3 regions of the Kluyvera sp. CRP genome follow, and region 3 is predicted to be linked to each of the others. Evidence: predicted binding sites of a transcription regulator. Region 3 holds the regulator's gene; each other region holds the start of a gene.
The links. Region 3 encodes LexA, which represses DNA repair genes until DNA is damaged. Its sites were predicted from a motif close to TNCTGTATGTACATACAGNA; they were not measured.

Region 1 (4,216 bases), 120 kb from region 3:
ACTTATCAGAATTTATAGCCACGGTGCAGCGCGACAATCCCTGCCGTCAGGTTGTAGTAATCAACGTTTTCCAGCCCGGCGTTCTGCATCATCTCTTTCAGCGTGTCCTGATCCGGATGCATACGGATAGATTCCGCCAGATAGCGATAGCTGTCGGCATCATTAGCCACCGCTTCGCCAATACGCGGCAGAATGTGGAATGAATAGGCGTCGTAGGCTTTGCTCAGCGGGTCGAAAACCGGCTTGGAGAATTCGAGCACCAGCAGGCGTCCGCCCGGCTTCAGCACGCGGTACATGGAACGCAGCGCTTTGTCTTTGTCGGTGACGTTACGCAGACCGAAAGAGATGGTGATCAGGTCAAAGGTGTTATCCGGGAACGGCAGCGCTTCCGCGTTGGCCTGCACGTATTCCACGTTGCCGACCACACCGATATTGCGCAGCTTCTCACGCCCCATTTTCAGCATGGAGTCGTTGATGTCCGCCAGCACCACACGGCCGGTTTCACCCACCATGCGCGAGAATTTCGCCGTCAGGTCGCCGGTGCCGCCCGCCAGATCAAGAACCGTCTGTCCACGGCGCACGCCGCTGCAATCAATGGTAAAACGCTTCCATAGACGATGAATCCCGAATGACATCAGATCGTTCATTACATCGTATTTTGCGGCGACAGAATGGAATACATGCGCCACCATGTCTTCTTTCTGTGATTTGGCGATTGTCTGAAAGCCAAAGTGCGTCGTTTCTTGTGAATCCTCAACCATCTCTATGCCTGCTTATCAAGAAAATGTTCATGGAGTGTAACAGATTGGGCGCAATTGCCCTACGATTCCACCCCGTTACGAAATCCGTTCCGACGCCGGATTAACGGCGTTCTGCAGCTAACGGATTGTCATCATTCATGTCGGTGTCGTCACGCAGACGAAAATCATCGTCTTGCGCCGTCGCTTGCTCAACCAAATCCGGATTAATCTCGCGCTTCACCTCTACGCCAAGGTGGCGGAAGGCTTCGGCCTGCGTCAGCAGGTTGCCGCGCCCGCTGGTCAGTTTTTTCATCGCCTGACGGTAGTTATCCTGGGCTTTATCGAGGCTCTGGCCGATGGCCGACATGTCGTCCACGAAAAGGCGCATTTTGTCATATAAGCGGCTGGCTCGTTCAGCAATATGTTGCGCATTGCGGCTTTGATGTTCATAGCGCCACAGGTTAGCAATGGTACGCAGCGCCACCAGCAGCGTAGTGGGGCTCACCAGCATAATATTGTTTTTCAGTGCTTCGCTGATTAACTCTGGCTGGCGGTCAAGCGCCAACAGGAAAGCCGGCTCAACGGGGATAAACATCAGCACGTAGTCCAGCGAACGCAGGCCCGGCAACTGCTGGTAGTCTTTGCGCCCCAGCAGGCGAATATGGTTACGCACCGCGGCAATGTGTTCCTGCAACGCGGCTTCGCGGGTGTAGTCATCATCAGCGTTAAAGTAGCGCTCGTAGGCCACCAGCGTCATTTTGGCGTCGACCACCACATCTTTGCGATGCGGCAGGCGGACGATCACATCAGGCTGCATGCGCGAATTGGCATCGGTATTGATGCTCACCTGGGTTTCGTATTCGTGCCCTTCCCGCAGGCCGGAAGCCTCCAGTACGCGGGTTAGCACCACTTCGCCCCAGTTGCCCTGGGTTTTGTTGTCACCCTTCAGCGCTCGGGTCAGGTTGACCGCTTCCTGCATCATCCTGCCGCTCATCTCTTGCAGGCTACGAATTTCATAGGCCAACGTATGGCGCTCTTTCGCCTCCTGGCCAAAGCTCTCCTGCACCTGGCGGCGAAAACCGTCGAGCTGCTCGCGCAACGGCGTAAGCAGGCCGTGCAGACTCTGCCGATTCTGTTCATCAACGCGGCGGTTGCTCTGTTCAAAGATGCGGTTGGCGAGGTTTTCAAACTGTTCGCTCAGGCGCTGCTCGCTGTTGAGCATCAGGCGGTATTTTTCATCGCCGTGCTGACGGGTGGTTTCCAGCAGCGTCGTGACTTCGCGGAGATCGACTTCCAGCGACGAGTTGATTTCCCGCAGGTTACGCAGTTCGTTATTGAGCAGTTCGCACTCTTCACGCCAGTGGCTATTCTGGGCAATCTGCTGCTTCGCCGCGCTCAGCTCACCGTACACATCACGCTCTTCCGCTAACTGCTCCGCGCGCTGCTGCGCCACGCGATAGCTCGCCGCCAGCCAGCCAATCGCGATCCCCGCCAGCGCCACCAGCGCATAAATCACCACGGCAATATCCACAATGCCCCCTGCATAAACCGGTTATCTGCAAAAAATAGGATTGTGCTGTATAAACGTCCAGTTTTAAAGCAGTTTCCTGCGAGCGTCTACGCAAAAAGAAAAAGGCCGAACAAGTCGGCCTTTCACAAAGGGAGGGGAAATTACAGCAGGCGGCGCGCCGCTTCCACCACGATTTTCACCGCGTGGCTTTCGGTCTGCTTCATGGTCTCTGCGTTTGGAATTTCCTGCTGGGTACGGTTAACGATAACGCCGGCAACCATCCCCGCACGCAGACCCTGGCTGGAACACATGGTCAGCAGCGTGGCCGATTCCATTTCGTAGTTCATGACACCCATAGACTGCCACTCTTCCATGGAGCCTTTGAAGGCTTTCACCACGCGGCCAGAGAAGGTGTCGTAACGTTCCTGCCCCGGGTAGAAGGTGTCGGAAGAGGCGGTTACGCCCACGTGGGTGGTTGCACCCACAGATTTCGCCGCTTCAACCAGCGCGGTGGTACAAGCGAAATCAGCAACGGCCGGGTATTCCATCGGCGCAAAGTGCAGGCTCGCGCCGTCCAGACGGACGGAAGCAGTCGTCACCAGCACGTCACCGACGTTGATGTTCGGCTGAATCGCCCCGGTGGTGCCCACGCGCAGGAAGGTACGGATACCCAGTTGCGCCAGCTCTTCCACGGCGATAGACGTTGATGGGCCACCGATACCGGTAGAGCACACGATCACCGGCTTGCCGTCGAGTTCGGCACGCCAGGAGGTAAATTCACGATGAGATGCCAGTTTGACCGGCTTTTCCATCAGCGCGGCGATCTTTTCCACACGCTCCGGGTCACCAGGGACAATCGCTAACGTGGCCCCTTGTAAGTCATTTTTAGTGAGACCGAGATGAAAAACATCAGACTTGGACATAAAGAACTCCTCTGTGGTTCAGTTTTGTCAGAAGAAGCAAAAATGTACTTTATAGAAGACCACAACTCTTTTTCGTGATTACCATCACTAAGAATTAAAAATATTACATTAAATTCCACGCAATTAGTGATTTACATCACATTAACAAGTTATTGTTAATTCCTGCTGCACAAAAATGCGCCGCATTAAGGCACTGTAATTCGGCTATGCGTTCATTAAAAGGGTACGGAGAATGCCATGACAACCAACAAACAACCTGGATTTGCCCCTGCGGCTTCACCTCATGCCTCGACCATCGTTCATACGCCCGAAGAGGCGATTACGGCGGGAGAAACCTCCATTCCGTCACAAGGCGATCTGCTGCCCGCCTACCACGCTCGACCAAAACACAGCGATGCGCCGCTTCCGGTAATCATCGTAGTGCAGGAGATTTTTGGCGTCCACGAACACATCCGTGATATCTGCCGACGTCTGGCTCTGGAGGGGTATCTGGCCGTTGCGCCGGAGCTCTATTTCCGCCAGGGCGATCCGAACGATTATGACGACATTCCGTCGCTGTTCAGCGGTCTGGTCAGCAAAGTGCCCGACGCGCAAGTGCTGGCTGACCTCGATCATGTCGCCAGCTGGGCGGCCCGCAACGGCGGCGACGCCAACCGCCTGGCAATTACCGGCTTCTGCTGGGGCGGGCGCATTGCGTGGCTGTATGCTGCGCATAACCCGCAGCTTAAGGCAGCCGTCGCCTGGTATGGCCGACTGGTGGGCGATAAATCGCTGAACAGCCCTAAACACCCGGTCGACGTGGCGGTTGATCTCAGCGCCCCGGTGCTCGGTCTGTACGGCGGCGAAGATACCGGCATTCCGCTTGATACCGTGGAAACCATGCGCCATGCGCTACGTGCAGCGAACGCGAAAGCGGAAATCGTGGTTTATCCCGAGGCCGGGCACGCATTTAACGCCGATTACCGTCCCAGCTATCATGAAGAGTCAGCCAAAGATGGCTGGCAGCGCATGCTAGCGTGGTTCGCGCAGTACAACGGTAAAAA
Region 2 (4,216 bases), 2.2 Mb from region 3:
GTAAGCGTCATTTTAACGCCGAGCATCAGCATACCCGTAAGAAATCTATCGACCTGGAATTTGCCGTCTGGCAGAGGCTGGCAGGGCTGGCGCAGCGTCGCGGTAAGACGCTGTCGGAGACGATCGTTCAGCTGATTGAAGATGCAGAAAATAAAGAGAAATACGCGAGTAAGATGTCCAGCCTGAAGCAGGATCTCGAGGCCATGCTAGGGAAAGACAAATAGCCCTGGCTGCGGTCGGGCTCCTCTTTGCTGACAGCAGAAAATGGCCGAAAAAAAACCCCGCAGCGCGGGGTTTTTTTATGAGACGAGAACTTAAGCCGCTGGCTGAGTTACAACGTCTTTAACGCCTTTAACTTCGATCTCTACGCGACGATCCGGTGCCAGGCAGTCGATCAGTGCAGCGCGAGCTTTCACGTTGTCACAGGTGTTGCCGGTAACCGGGTTGGATTCGCCCATGCCACGTGCAGAGATTTTGTCAGACGGGATACCTTTGGAGATCAGGTAATCAACAACGGACTGAGCACGTTTCTCGGACAGACCCTGGTTGTAAGCGTCAGAACCGATGCGGTCAGTGAAGCCCAGAACAACTACGGAACCGTCTTTCGGATCCAGGTTGCTCAGCTGGGAGTACATCTGATCCAGAGCCTGTTTACCTTCCGGTTTCAGGGTTGCTTTGTTGAAGTTGAACAGAACGTCAGACTTCAGAGTGAAGTGTTTGGTCTGTACTTCTGGAGCCGGAGCCGGAGCCGGTGCAACTACCGGAGCAGCAGCATCCTGCTGGCCGAAGCGGTAGGAAACGCCTACGCTCAGCATGCCGTTATCAGGACGTACACCTACAGTGTTTGCGTCGCCGATGTTGTTAACCCACTGGTATTCCAGACGGGTAGCGATGTCACGAGTGACAGCCCACTCAACGCCGCCAGCGAATACTGGGGAAACGCCGGTGTCGTGGTTTTTACCAATCTGGTTGTTGTTGGAGTCTGCACGCCAAACCATACCACCCAGACGAGTGTAGATGTCCAGATCGTCAGTAACTGGGTAGCCCAGTTTAGCAGTCAGCTGAACGCCTTGAGCTTTCAGAGCGCCATTGGTCTGGCTGCCGGTGTATTCCATACGGCCCAGCCAGTCGTAACCCATTTCGAAACCAACGTACGGGTTAACCTGGTAACCACCGAACGCGCCTGCGCCCAGCTGGCTGTTGTGGGTAGAACCGTTGTTGTTCAGGTCACTCTGGTACCAACCGGTGTCATGGAACTGGGACCAACCCAGTTTACCACCAGCATACCAGGTGTTGTCTTGCGGAGCGGCCTGCGCTACGGAAGCGAAGCCTGCCAGTGCCACTGCAATCGCGATAGCTGTCTTTTTCATTTTTTGCGCCTCGTTATCATCCAAAATTTGCCATGAAGTTCTAAATAGACTCACGGTTAAATCCTTCCACCGGGGGCGGGGCTTAGTTAAATACTTAGCAGAACTCTGCGGTGTTAAGCTGAGCACCCCTGGCGATGTAAAGTCTACAACGTCGTTGGAAACTTACAAGTGTGAACTCCGTCAGGCTTATGAAAAAAAAAGACTTGTATACGCAATATTTAACAAATGTGTCGAAAAAATAATCGACATAAAATTCGGGAAACCGCATCAGACCAGCATTCTGCCTGTAATCATCCATAAAAACGGACAGATAAAAAAAATGCAAAAAAAATCCCAGGAAAATTCTTAATTTCGCTTAATGGTACAAATTCGAGTGAATTTTTAGCCCATTAAATTGTCCTGTTGGATGTAATGCGGTCTGAACTGGTCGCATAATGAACACCATTGCGTTACCTTCTTCCGCCGCGTTTTGTAAACGAGCATGTTCTTCTACGGACAATTCTTCGCTCAGCCAACCAATAACGACACTATAATTACCGGTACGTGATGCGCGAACCATCGAGTCGAGCATATCGCAGGGTGACATCTGGCGAAGCTGCATGACTTTTGTGAGCGGCAGACCAGAGGCCTGTACCCACTGGCGGCTTAACTTCTGCTGCGGCGTGAGCCACAGCTGCCAGCGAGACTGCTGACCTAACTGCTGTAACAATGGCAGCAGTAACAGCTGTGCCATCATCGGTTGATCTTCGCGATAGAGCACTTCACTAATTAAAGCGGCAGGGGTGCTGTTTACCGGAGTAAAAGCATGGGAAGCCGTTGTGGCGGCTGTGACAGAAGAACGATTTACGACACCAGAAGTATACATAGCTAATCCAACCTTGTGGGTTACTGTATGAATATACAGTACTACCCCAAAGTCTAAAGATCAACCTCATTTTCTGAAAGCATCTCGCAAAATTGCACAAGAAATACTCATGATGACAAATTCATCTTGCCGTACCGGTAGAACTTCCCTATGTTGCTTGTTATATGAACGATTAATAAATTTAATGTATTCATGTGCATGATTATTAAGGATTAATCATGAAGATTATCTCTTATAAACGGATTTACCAATCCCAGGAATATTTCTCGGTGTTGGGGAAAGTGAAGTCTCGGGCACTGTTTGGCGGCTATAGTCTGGCCGTCGACAATACCGTCTTTGCTATGGTCGCAGAAGGTGAGCTGTATCTGAGGGCGTGCGAAAAAAACGCCACCTATCAGGCCCAGCACTCACCGCCACTGTTAACGGTACGTAAACGAGGGCATGCGCAGCAGCTTAACTATTTTCGCGTCGATGAACGGCTGTGGTCGAATAGAGCAGAACTGCTTTTGCTTGGTCAGTTCGCGCTTGAAGATGCGCAAAGTGAGAAGCGTCGACGGCGGCATTTACGGCTCAAAGATCTTCCCAATCTCTCTTTTCATATGGAACTGCTGTTGCATGAAGCAGGTATTAAGGACGTCCGTACGCTGCGGCAAATGGGTTCTAAAACGGCGTGGATGCGGCTTCGGCAGTTACGTAAACAGCTGAGTGTGAATGTGTTGTATTCGCTGGAAGGGGCTATCATCGGTGTTCACGCCGCGGCGCTCCCGGCGAAAACGCGCCAGGAGCTGGAAACGTGGGTGCAAAATTACACCCAGAAAAGGTAATTAGCGCATCACCTGCTTCTGCAGACGGCAGATTTCAGGCAGCAGAGAAATCATCAGGCCGATTTGTTGCAGAACCAGTGGCTCTTTGCTGTCCGGACGAGGATCGAGATGATGGATCCTCGCCGCGAGCCCACTTAACGCCTGCTGAACCCGTTGTTCATCTGCGGGCTGATGATGCAGCGCATCGTCGACGTAGCAGACGGCGTCGTCCAGAAGCGCCAGAATCTCTGCGGTGGTCAGTTTTTCGCGATGGGCACCCAACGCCGAGATGTAGCTGGTGAGCGTGTGGTTCAGGCACAGTAAGCGGAACGCGGTTTCCCGCATTTCGGCGGTGACCTTCGGTTCGGTAGACATGTTGGATACCACCGAGGCCAGCTCAGCATCCCGATTATGCGCATCGCGGCGCGCAATACGGTAGGCCAGACGGTTATCGCGGCCCTGATGATACTGCTCGAGAATTGCATCCAGATAGCGACAGTTAGCGTCCACGGCTCGCTCCAGAACGCGCGGCAGGTTACGGAATTTCCAGTCTGGCCAGATAAAACTCACCGCCAGCCAGGCAATACCGCAGCCAATCAACGTATCCACCACGCGCGGCAACGCCACTTCGAACCCTTCGCCCAGCAGGTTAAAGCACAGGAGCACGAGCAGGGTAATAAACATCGTCGCGTGAGCGTATTGTACGTTGCGAAAAGCGAAGAACAGCACGCCTGTGACCACAATCAGTATAAGTTGCCCTTCCAGCGAGGGCACCAGCCAGAGAATCGGCAGGCCCAACGCTACGCCGACTAGCGTGCCGATAATACGCAGCGCCAGGCGATGGCGAGTGGCGTTGTAGTTCGGCTGGCAGACGAACAGGCTGGTGAGCAAAATCCAGTAGCCGTGCTGTAATCCGGTCAACTGGATAAAGGCATAGCCAACGCACAGCACCACCGACATGCGCACCGCGTGGCGGAACAGCGCGGACTCCGGCGACATATTACGACTCAGGCGTGAAAGAATATCGTCGAAACCGTGCAGGCTATCATCGGCAAGAACATTCTCCGTTTCGCTGTTCGTCTGCGACGGCGACTGTTCAGACTCAATAGTGGCGAGTTGGGCGTCGATGGCTCGCAGGTTGTTGAGCAGAAAACCCAGCGCTTTCATCTGCTCCGGCG
Region 3 (4,216 bases):
TCGCCGAGGTATTCGCGGAACACCGTGGAGTACAGCTTGTTGCCCTTAAAGGTACGGCGGATAAAGAACGCGCCCAGGCGGCGGAAAATCGGGCCAGCCGGCCAGAAGTTCAGGTTGATACCGGCAGCAATATGCGGCGGCACCAGCCCCTGGTGATAGAGCACGTAAGAGAGCAACAGGTAGTCCATATGGCTACGGTGGCAGGGCACGTAGACGATTTCATGGCCGTCGTGCGCCAGCTGGCGTACGCGCTCGGCGTTATGGACGTTAATCCCCTGATACAGACGGTTCCAGGTAAAGCTGAGGATACGGTCGGTGAGGCGAATCATCTCGTAGGAGAAGTTCGCCGCAATCTCTTCCATTAGCGCAATGGCGTTTTGCTGCGCCTTCTCGTGCGAGATTTTCTTGCTGCGCGCTTCGTCTTCTACCGCCTTGGCGATGGCTTTCGACGCCAGCAGCTTTTTGAACAGGTCGTGACGCGCCGGCAGACGCGGGCCAACCGCCGCCAGACGCTGACGGGCAAAGTGCATACGCGCGACGCGCGCCAGCTTCTGAGCAATGATTTTGTCCGTGCCGTGTTCGTCGGCCATGCGGCGCAGCGACACGGACGGCGAGAAGCGCACGAAGCTATCGCGGCCCAGCCAGGAGACAGCGAAGAATTTCTGGAAGCCGTTGAGCATTCGCAGCGGCGGGTTTTCCTCGCCTTTTTCGCGGCCAGGCGAACGCCCGAACATCACGGAGACCGGCACCATTTGCACATCCAGATCCGGATTGCTGCGGTGCAGATCGAGGTAGTCGTGGAACAGCTTGATCGACTCTTCTTTCGGCGTGTAGTAGGTGAACACGCGCGGGCCGCCGTGGATAAACACGTAGCGCGGCAGCAGGGTGCCGTCGATTTCCAGCGGTTCAAGCGGGTCAGGTAAATCGTGCGCCAGACATTGGGCGCGCAGCGTCAGCAGGTCGGCCTTAGAATTATAAGGCAGGACGTACATAATCGGACGCGAGGTATCAAGCCCTAATTCCTGTGCAGGCTCTGCGGGAATAGACTTGCTTTTTACCAGTACGCTTAATGGTAAATTCAGTAATTTGTAGTAAATTCGTGGCCAGCCGGACATAAACGATGTAAAGCCTCTGGTTAATCATGCAAATGCGCGGCAAGAATATCAGAAAGTCAGCAGAATTTCTGTTCTACCGCTTCATAACACGCATTGTCATTGACGTAATAACAAAAAAGGTTCTTGAGATGGCCAATAATACCACCGGGCTCACCCGAATCATCAAAGCAGCGGGCTATTCCTGGAAAGGATTTCGCGCGGCGTGGATCAACGAAGCCGCGTTCCGCCAGGAGGGTGTCGCGTCGGTGCTGGCGATTATTATCGCCTGCTGGCTGGATGTCGACGCGATTACGCGCGTGCTGCTCATCGGCTCCGTCCTGTTGGTGATGATAGTGGAAATTCTCAATAGTGCACTGGAAGCGGTGGTGGACCGCATCGGCTCCGAATACCACGAGCTGTCCGGGCGGGCAAAAGACATGGGATCGGCGGCGGTGCTGCTGGCGATTTTCGTCGCGCTCATCACCTGGGGCACGCTGCTGTGGGCGCATTTCCACTAAAGCTGTGAAAACTGCCTGATTTCGTGCGTTTTATGGTTTCAAAATAAACACTAGCTGTATATACTCACAGCATAACTGTATATACACCCAGGGGGCGGAATGAAAGCGTTAACGACCAGGCAGCAAGAGGTGTTTGATCTCATCCGGGATCACATCAGCCAGACGGGCATGCCGCCGACGCGTGCGGAAATTGCTCAGCGCTTGGGGTTCCGTTCCCCGAACGCGGCTGAAGAGCACCTGAAAGCGCTGGCGCGTAAAGGTGTCATCGAGATTGTCTCCGGCGCTTCTCGCGGTATCCGCCTGCTGGTGGAAGAAGAAGAAGGTCTGCCGCTGGTGGGCCGCGTCGCGGCGGGCGAACCGCTGCTGGCGCAGCAGCATATCGAAGGCCATTACCAGGTTGACCCGTCGCTGTTCAAACCGAGCGCCGACTTCCTGCTGCGCGTTAGCGGCATGTCGATGAAAGATATCGGGATTATGGACGGCGACCTGCTCGCGGTGCATAAGACTCAGGACGTACGTAACGGCCAGGTCGTTGTCGCGCGCATCGACGAAGAAGTCACGGTCAAACGCCTGAAAAAACAGGGTAACGTCGTCGAACTGCTGCCAGAAAACAGCGAATTTAAGCCGATCGTGGTGGATCTGCGTCAGCAGAATTTCTCCATTGAAGGGCTGGCCGTTGGCGTTATCCGCAACGGCGAATGGCTGTAAAAACTCCCCCTCTCTAATGGCTGCGATACATCCGCTATCGCAGCCTTTTTTCGTTCTGGTTGATACCCATGTCGCTACTCACTTCCGCTGATAAAGCGCTGTGGCGCCTTGCGCTACCGATGATCTTCTCCAACATTACCGTGCCTCTTCTGGGTCTGGTCGATACCGCCGTCATCGGTCACCTGGACAGCCCCGTCTATCTGGGCGGTGTCGCTATTGGGGCGACGGCGACCAGCTTCCTGTTTATGCTGCTGCTGTTTCTACGTATGAGTACAACCGGCCTGACGGCGCAGGCCTTTGGCGCGAAAAACCCGCAGGCGCTGGCACGCGCGCTGGTGCAACCGTTGATGCTGGCGCTGGGCGCCGGGTTGCTGATCATTGTGTTTAAAACCCCGCTGATTAATCTGGCGCTGTCTATCGTTGGCGGCAGCGGTGAGGTGCTAGAGCAGGCGCGTCGCTTCCTCGCCATTCGCTGGCTCAGCGCGCCTGCTTCCCTGGCGAACCTGGTCCTGCTGGGGTGGCTACTGGGCGTGCAGTATGCGCGCGCGCCGGTGGTGCTGCTCGTGGTGGGGAATGTGCTGAACATTGTGCTCGACCTGTGGCTGGTGATGGGTCTGCACATGAACGTGCAGGGCGCCGCGCTCGCTACGGCGATTGCCGAATACGCCACCCTGCTGGTCGGGCTGGGAATGGTACACAAGGTGATGGCGATGCGCGGCATCTCCTGGGCGATGCTGAAAACCGCCTGGCGCGGCAACATCCGCCGCCTGCTGGCGCTCAACCGCGACATTATGCTGCGTTCCCTGCTGTTACAGCTGTGCTTCGGCGCGGTCACCGTCTTTGGCGCGCGGCTCGGTGGTGAAGTGGTGGCGGTGAACGCGGTGCTGATGACGATGCTCACTTTCACCGCCTACGCGCTGGATGGCTTCGCTTATGCGGTGGAGGCGCACTCCGGCCAGGCGTATGGCGCGCGTGATGGCAGCAAACTGCTTGAGATCTGGCGCGCCGCGTGCCGTCAGGCGGGCGTGGTGGCGCTGGCTTTTGCGCTGGTATACGCCGTGTTTGGCGAAAATATCGTCGCCTTGCTTACCTCGCTGCCCGAACTGCAGCAACTGGCCGACCGTTACGTGCTGTGGCAGGTGGTGCTGCCGGTGATTGGCGTCTGGTGTTATCTGCTGGACGGCATGTTTATCGGCGCCACGCGAGGCGCCGAGATGCGCAACAGCATGGCGGTCGCCGCCGCCGGTTTTGCGCTGACGCTGCTGGCACTGCCGGTGCTTGGCAACCATGGGCTGTGGCTGGCGTTGGCCGTTTTCCTCGCGCTGCGCGGCCTGTCGCTGGCGTATATCTGGCGTCGCCACTGGCGAAATGACAGCTGGTTTTCCTGATGTGATGGTTAAAGATTCCGAATAGTGAATCATGCTCAGAATGACTGACTACAATTAACCTCACGCTTAGCGAAAAAGAGTTCACACTCTCTCGCTATTCATTCACTGACGATCGAGGATTCAATGATGAATAAAGACGAAGTCGGCGGTAACTGGAAGCAGCTTAAAGGTAAAGTGAAAGAGCAATGGGGCAAACTGACCGATGATGACATCACGGTGATCGAAGGTAAACGCGATCAGCTGGTCGGTAAAATCCAGGAACGTTATGGATACGCAAAAGATCAGGCGGAAAAAGAGGTGGATAGCTGGGATAAACGGCACAATCACCGCTGGTAACGCACTCCTCCTGCCCATGCGTACAAGGAGGTACGCTCCCCATCAATCCCGCGTTAGCGGGATTTCTTTTTAATATGAATCGTATGGTCGTGATGGCAATGTTCATGCGCGCGACAGGCTTCAACTTCCACGCAGGCGGAACACAGCCCGTGCGCTTCAATGACGTTGTGGC

Region 1: rmuC (DNA recombination protein RmuC) is a predicted target of LexA. The motif match lies at 2,315-2,334, and genes of this name have one in related genera.
Region 2: sulA (SOS-induced cell division inhibitor SulA) is a predicted target of LexA. The motif match lies at 2,257-2,276, and genes of this name have one in related genera.

The regions. Positions count from the first base shown of each region.
Region 1 covers NZ_CP082841.1:849,214-853,429, forward strand. The annotation lists gene ubiE (bifunctional demethylmenaquinone methyltransferase/2-methoxy-6-polyprenyl-1,4-benzoquinol methylase UbiE) at 6-761, opposite strand; gene rmuC (DNA recombination protein RmuC) at 862-2,271, opposite strand; gene udp (uridine phosphorylase) at 2,412-3,173, opposite strand; gene K7B04_RS03890 (dienelactone hydrolase family protein) at 3,411-4,216, shown strand, end outside.
Region 2 covers NZ_CP082841.1:2,932,890-2,937,105, forward strand. The annotation lists gene matP (macrodomain Ter protein MatP) at 1-224, shown strand, start outside; gene ompA (porin OmpA) at 315-1,370, opposite strand; gene sulA (SOS-induced cell division inhibitor SulA) at 1,726-2,235, opposite strand; gene K7B04_RS13715 (TfoX/Sxy family DNA transformation protein) at 2,454-3,059, shown strand; gene yccS (YccS family putative transporter) at 3,060-4,216, opposite strand, start outside.
Region 3 covers NZ_CP082841.1:734,040-738,255, reverse strand. The annotation lists gene plsB (glycerol-3-phosphate 1-O-acyltransferase PlsB) at 1-1,115, opposite strand, end outside; gene K7B04_RS03380 (diacylglycerol kinase) at 1,244-1,612, shown strand; gene lexA (transcriptional repressor LexA) at 1,712-2,320, shown strand; gene dinF (MATE family efflux transporter DinF) at 2,389-3,708, shown strand; gene K7B04_RS03365 (CsbD family protein) at 3,835-4,044, shown strand; gene zur (zinc uptake transcriptional repressor Zur) at 4,098-4,216, opposite strand, start outside.